2 regions of the Burkholderia thailandensis E264 genome follow, and region 2 is predicted to be linked to the other one. Evidence: riboswitches for the same ligand, from Rfam matches in the RefSeq annotation. Region 2 holds a riboswitch; the other holds the start of a gene.
What was found. Region 2 has a riboswitch for cobalamin ahead of BTH_RS24505 (cobalamin biosynthesis protein). Riboswitches for the same ligand answer to the same signal wherever they lie in the genome.
Positions count from the first base shown of each region.

Region 1 (3,399 bases), 1.8 Mb from region 2:
GCACGCCGGTCCACGGCAAGGTCTGGTCGGGGGCGGCAGCGAGGTCGTCGATGCTCGCCTCGTCCGGTTCGGATTTCATCAGCCAGTAGCGCATGGATCGGAATGACTCGACGCAATGTAAAGGCCGCACAAAAGGAAACGGCATCGGGACTCGCCCGATGCCGTTGAATAGGCCCCCGCCTTAGCCGCTAGGCCGGCATCCTGAACCTGAGGTTCAGAATTGGTCGCAGTTAGCAGCACTTCGGGTACATCAGACAGAGTGACGCGCGCGCCCGTGCTACAAATTTCCGCAACCGTGCACATGGCATTGGTTCAAGGAATATATGACCTTGGCGAACCAGGCAGGGAAGCTGACTTGACTGTTCGAATCACCTTTGGATTCAGCGGCTTGAACGCGATGGATCAAGCATTGGCCGAACCCGGTGAAACTTGTTTACTGCACCTCGTGCTGTGCGAGCACCGCACCGAGTTGTTCATTCATTTGGCGCATTGTACGCCGGATTTCTTCCGCAGGGAACGCCTCGCCGTGACGCACGCTCTGTTGCAGCCTGAGCAACTCCGACGCGAGCGACAGCGCGGCCATCACCGCGATGCGATCCGTGCCGCGCACCGAGCTGTTCGCACGGATCTTCGACATTTCCGCGTCGACGCGCGCGACCGCTTCGAGAAGCGCCGCCTCGGTTTCGGCCGAGCAGGCGAGACGGTACGACTGGCCGAGAATCGATACTTCGATCTGCTTCGTGCTCATGCGTGTTCTCCGTGGCCCGTCGCGCCTTCGCCGTTATCGTTCGCCTGCGGCGCGAGCAGGTCGAGCTGGTTTTCCGCATCCGGCACGCTTTTCGTGCGCGGCAGTTTCTCGAGGATTGCGTTGAGCTTCACTTGCGCGTCGTCGATCTTCGCCGATAGCGTGTCGCGCTCGGCCGCGAGTGCATTGCGCTCGTCGCGCAGTTGCTCGAGTTCAGCGTGCAACGCCTGCGCTTCACTGCGCAATTGCGCGACCTGCTCCTCGAGCGCGAGCCGTTCCGTTTGATGGCGTTGATTCAGCGCGATCAGACGGCCGATGTTTTGAGATAGGGTTTCGAGTTCGTTGAGCATGTGCTGCGTCCTCTAAAGACCCAGCATTTTAGCGCGGAACAGGCAAGTTTCCGATATCTGTAACGTTTCTAGACGTAACACCCCCGCTTCTCGCCGTGAAATATCTTCGTCGTTCGTTGATGCCGGTCGTCTCGCCGATACGCGGCGCGACGTTTCTTGCGCTGCGTCGGCGCGGCGCCTTGACGCTGCGTCGCGCGCACTCCTAAACTGGCGCCGCCTCGGTGCTCGCGCGCTTCGCGCGCGGTTAAACGGGAAGCAGGGCGCGATGTCCGCCGGGACCGAGCCAACCTGCGCTGCCCCCGCAACGGTAAGCGATCGCATCGGACCCGATGCAAGCCGCACTCTCGATGCGTCGGCACGGCCGCTTCGGCCGGCCGCCGGCGCCGTGCCACTGCGCATTGCGCGCGGGAAGGCGAGGCGGTGACGTCGCCAGCCCGGATACCGGCCGAGGCGGGGAGACGGACGCGTTCGTCTCCGTGATGCGGGCCTGCGGGGAAGCGGGCTCCGCAGTGCCTCAACAGGATCTTCGTTCATGCGAACCCCACTCGTGCGCGCAGCGCTCGCCGCTCTGTCCGGGCTGCCATGCATCGCGCTCGCGCGAGGCGACGCCGCGGCGTCGCCGCCCCCATCCGCTTACCCCGCCGCTTACGCGTCGGCTGCGTCGCCGTCCGCCGCCGCGGCGCCTGCGGCGGATGCCGCGATGTCGACGACGCCCGCCGCTTCGGCGAATGCCGCATCGTTCGCGTTCGCGGCCTCCGGCGCATCGGAAGCGCTCTCGGCATCGCCGGCGCGCTCGCGCCCGGCATCGGTCGAGCCGCTCGCGCCGATCGTCGTTACCGCGCAGCGCGGGCAGCAGAAGCTCGCCGATGCGATTCCGCAGACGACGCTCTTCGATGCGCAGGACATCGCCGACAGCGGCGCGACCGATCTGCCCGGCCTGCTCGCGCTCGCGCCGGGCGCGCAGATCGTGCGCAACGGCGGGCCGGGCGCGAGCGCGAGCCTGTTCCTGCGCGGCGCGCAGTCGACGCAATCGCTCGTGCTGATCGACGGCGTGCGCATCGATTCGGCGAGCCTCGGCCGGGCGCAGATCGACCAGTTGCCGCTCGATCAGATCGAGCGCGTCGAAGTGGTGAACGGCAACGTGTCTTCGCTGTACGGGTCGGGTGCGATCGGCGGCGTCGTGCAGGTGTTCACGAAGAACGGCGGCAATCATCCGCCGCGCTTCGATTTCTCCGTGGGCTACGGCAGCTATCACACGCAGACGCAAAGCGCGGGCGCGTCGGGCCGACTCGACGAGGACGGCAAGACGACGTTCAGCGTGTCGCTCGCGCGGCTGAAGACCGACGGTTTCTCCGCGCTCGATCCCGCGCGCAAGCCGCAGGCGAATCCGAACGCGAACGGTTTTCTGAGCGAGAGCGCGTCCGCGTCGCTGCGGCACCGGTTCAGCGACAAGTGGGATGCGGGCGTCACGTACTTCCAGGCGAACGGCCGCAACAGCTACGACGACGCGTACGGCTCGCCGACCGATCTGAACGACCTGTACAGCCGCGTTCAGCAACTGTCCGCGTTCGCGAACGGCAAGCTCGCCGATTGGTGGACGACGCGCGTGAACGTGTCGAGCGGCAAGGACCGCAGCCAGTCGGCGCTGAACGGCGCATACACCGACCACTTCAATTCCGGCAACCGTCAGTACACGTGGCAGAACGATTTCACGGTCGCGCGCGGGCACAAGATCCAGGCGGGGTACGAGCGGCTCGACCAGTCGTTCGAATCGAACAGGTATTCGGCGCCCGACCGCCATGTGAATTCCGGCTGGCTCGGCTATACCGGACGCCTCGGCGACAGCCAGTTCCAGGCGAACGTGCGCCGTGACCAGTACTCCGATTTCGGCGGCGCGAACAGCTACTTTCTCGGCTACGGGTTCGACGTCACCGAGCGCTGGAAGGTGTCGGCGAGCTATTCGAGCGCGTTTCGCGCGCCGAGCTTCAACGATCTGTACTATCCGAACGCGGGCAACCTGGCGATCAAGCCGGAGCGCAGCCATTCGGTCGAGGCGGCCGTGCAGTATGCGTCGGATGCGGTGGGCGTCGTGCGCGTCACCGCGTTTCAGACGCGCTACACGAACCTGATCGACTATCGTCCCGGCGCGAGCGGCCCATACTATGTCGCGCAGAACGTCGGCCGCGCGAAGGTGCAGGGCGTCGAGGGATCGTGGCAGGGGCATGTCGGCAAGACCGATGTGCGCGTGGCCGCGACGCTGCAGAACCCGATCGACGAAACCGCCGGCCAGGATCTGAACCGACG
Region 1 is NC_007651.1:946,350-949,748, forward strand. It holds gene BTH_RS16435 (EVE domain-containing protein) at 1-94, opposite strand, end outside; RNA gene ssrS (6S RNA) at 170-351, opposite strand; gene BTH_RS16440 (cell division protein ZapA) at 434-748, opposite strand; gene BTH_RS16445 (hypothetical protein) at 745-1,095, opposite strand; cobalamin riboswitch at 1,298-1,560, shown strand; gene BTH_RS16450 (TonB-dependent receptor plug domain-containing protein) at 1,628-3,399, shown strand, end outside.
Region 1: it holds a riboswitch for cobalamin, as region 2 does, so the genes downstream of both, BTH_RS16450 (TonB-dependent receptor plug domain-containing protein) here and BTH_RS24505 (cobalamin biosynthesis protein) in region 2, are expected to answer to the same signal.

Region 2 (3,399 bases):
TGGCGCTCGGAGCCGACGCGGTTCGCGAGCACGCCGTGAAACGGCACGCCGGGCCGGAAATGCACGAGCCCGAACGCGAGCGCGGCGAAGGTCTGCGCCATCGATTGCGCGGCGATCACCGCGGCGACGGGCACGCCGAACGCCTGCGCGAGATCGGCGCTCGACGGCGTGCCGTCAAAGAGCCCCATCGCGCCTTCGATCAGGATCACGTCCGCTTCGGCCGCGGCGCGCGCAAGCAGCGCGCGGCAGCCGCGCTCGCCGACCATCCCGAGATCGAGCGAATAGACGCTCGCGCCGCTCGCGCGCGCGAGCAGCATCGGATCGAGAAAATCCGGGCCGGTCTTGAACACGCGCACGCGCCGGCCGAGCCGCCGGTGATGGCGCGCGAGCGCCGCCGTCACCGACGTCTTGCCCTGGCCGGACGCGGCGGCGGCGACGAAGAGCGCGGGGCAGGCGGGCATCGCGTCAGAACTCCACGCCGCGCTGCGCCTTCACGCCTTGCTCCTTGTACGGATGCTTGACGAGCCGCATCTCGGTGACGAGGTCGGCCGCGTCGACGAGCGCGTCGGGCGCGTGCCGCCCCGTCACGACGACGTGCAGCGCCGGATCGCGCGCGGCGAGGGTCGCGAGCACTTCGTCGAGCGGCAGGTAGTCGTACTTGAGCACCGTGTTCAGCTCGTCGAGGATCACCATCCGGTAATCGCCGCTTTCGATCATCCGGCGCGCCTCGTCCCAGCCGCGGCGCGCGGTCGCGATGTCGGCGTCGCGGTTCTGCGTGTTCCACGTGTAGCCGTCGCCCATCGTGACGAAATCGCATTGCGCGTGCGCGCCGAGAAAGTCGCGCTCGGACGTGTGCAGCGCGCCCTTGATGAACTGCACGACGCCCGTTTTCATGCCGTGGCCGAGCATGCGCACGGCCATCCCGAACGCGGCCGTGCTCTTGCCCTTGCCGTTGCCGGTATGGACGATCAACAGCCCCTTCTCGACGGTCGCGGCCGCCTGTTTCTTCTCGTGGCCCGCGCGGCGGCGCTCGGCCATGCGTTGATGCGATTCGGAATCGGTTTTCATCGGCTGAAGTCCTGTGAGTCGTGGGGTTCGTGAATCGGAAGACGTCGCGAGGCGCGCGTCACAGCGGGCCGGCGAGCGCGGCCGTCACGCCGTCGAGCGCGAGCTTGCGCACGATGAGCGCGCCGTTCGGCGCGGCGAGCAGCGCGCACGGCTCGCAAACGCCGTCGACGCCGAAGCGCGCGCGTGCGGCCGCGCACGGCGGCGCGCGCGCGGCGAGCGACGCATCGCGGCCGAGGCGAGCGAGCCGGGCGAGCCGGGCGAGGTGCGCGGCGATCTCGTCGCGCGAGAACGCCGCGAGCGGCCAGCCGTGGCGCGCGCAGCATTCGACGAGGCCGGGCTCGCGCGCTTTCGCGTCGAGCGTCGCGACGACGCCGACAGCGGCGAACGACGCCCCCGGCAAACGCGCGAGCGCCGCGCGGATCGCGGCCTCGATCGCGTCGGCGGGCCGTCCCGCGCGGCAGCCGATGCCGAGCGCAACGCGCATCATCGGCGGGCCGCGCGCGCATCGCGCTCGCGCGGGTTGCGGCTGCGTGAATCGGAAGAAGTCATGCGGTTTCGGCGATCGACGGCCGGCTGCCGGCCGGTTGTCGAATGGCATCGGTTGCGTGGATGGCGCGCCCGTTTCCGCCTCCCGCGGAAAACCCGGCGTTCGGCGAGCGCGGCTCGCCCCGTGCGTCGGCCGGTATCCGGGCTGACCGCTTGCCATCCCGCCGCCTTCCCGTCCGTGAGGACAGTGGCGCGAAGGCGGGATGCGCGACGCGCGTCGGCGCGCGTCGCAGGCGGCGTACCGTTGCGGGGGCAGCACAGGCTGCGCGGGCTGGCCGCTTCCTGTTTCCCGTTTGCCCGGGCGCGCGAGTGCGCGCCCGGGCACCGAACGCGCGCATACGATAGCACAGCGCCGGCCGCGCGGCCTGCCGAGCCGCTTCGCCGCGCGGCCCGCGCCGATCGCGCGCGGCGGCGCCCCGGCGCAGCCTTGGCGGAACCTTTTGTCCGCCTTGACGCGCCGCGTCCGCACGGCCTACACTCGCTCGCGTTTCGGTGCTCGCATGCGGCTTCTGTCGCACGCAGTCAAACGGGAAACAGGGAGCGCCGCCGCATCGCGGTTCGCCAACCTGTGCTGCCCCCGCAACGGTAAGCGAAGGCATCGCGCAAGCGGTGCGACGCCGGCTTCTCCGCGTGCCTGACGGCATGCGCGGCCAACCACTGGACGCATCGCGTCCGGGAAGGTGAAGCGGCGTTTTCGTCAGCCCGGATACCGGCCGAGACACGGGGGTCGTTCGCCGGTCGCGCGCATGCGCCGCACGGCGGCGAGCGGCTCCGGGGTTCAGCGCCGCGGGGAGGCGGCGTGTCGTCCACGGCTGCATCGCGCCGCTTGTCGCGGCTCGCCCGTTTCATCCCCGTCCGTCGCCGCGCGCTTCGGCGCGCGCCGCGCATGTCGCAGGCATCTGCAGATGCGCGCATCGCGGACGCGCACGTCGCGGACGCGCATGTCGCGAACGCGCATGTCGCGAACGCATGCCGGCGCGCGGACGGCCGATGGACGAAGCGGGGGGCACGCGCATCGCGCGCGATGCCGCGCGTGTTGGCATTCACCTTGTTTGTCGACCGTTCGCAAAGGGAGCGTCATGCTCAAATCGTTTCTCCGTCTCTTCAACGACAGCCCCGTCGAGCTGCGCAGCAAGATCGTCGGGATCTACGCGATGCTGATCGCATTCAACGTCGGCGCGTGGATCTGGGCGTTCGCCGCGTTTCACGGCCAGCCGGTGCTGCTCGGCACCGCGCTCCTCGCGTATACGTTCGGGCTGCGCCACGCGGTCGACGCCGATCACATCGCCGCGATCGACAACGTCACGCGCAAGCTGATGCACGAGAAGAAAAACCCGCTCGGCGCGGGGCTCTTCTTCTCGCTCGGCCATTCGAGCGTCGTGATCCTGATGACGGTCGCCGTCGCGCTGACGGCCGCGACGCTCGCCGAGCGTTTCGAAGGGATGAAGGCGTGGGGCGGCGTGATCGGCACGAGCGTGTCGGCGTTCTTCCTGCTCGTGCTCGCGTTCGCGAACCTGCTGATCCTGATCTCGGTGTACCGGACGTTTCGCGCGGTGCGGCGCGGCGAGCCGCTCGTCGAGCAGGATCTCGACATCCTGCTCAACCGGCGCGGCTTCTTCGCACGGATCTTCCGGCCGCTGTTCGCGATCGTGTCGCGCAGCTGGCACCTGTATCCGATCGGCTTCCTGTTCGGCCTCGGCTTCGACACCGCGACCGAGATCGCGCTGTTCGGCATCTCGGCGACGCAGGCGCACGGCGGGCTGTCGTTCTGGTCGGTGATGGCGC
Region 2 is NC_007651.1:2,742,776-2,746,174, reverse strand. It holds gene BTH_RS24515 (cobyrinate a,c-diamide synthase) at 1-461, opposite strand, end outside; gene cobO (cob(I)yrinic acid a,c-diamide adenosyltransferase) at 466-1,068, opposite strand; gene BTH_RS24505 (cobalamin biosynthesis protein) at 1,127-1,555, opposite strand; cobalamin riboswitch at 1,749-1,909, opposite strand; cobalamin riboswitch at 2,088-2,347, shown strand; gene BTH_RS24500 (HoxN/HupN/NixA family nickel/cobalt transporter) at 2,694-3,399, shown strand, end outside.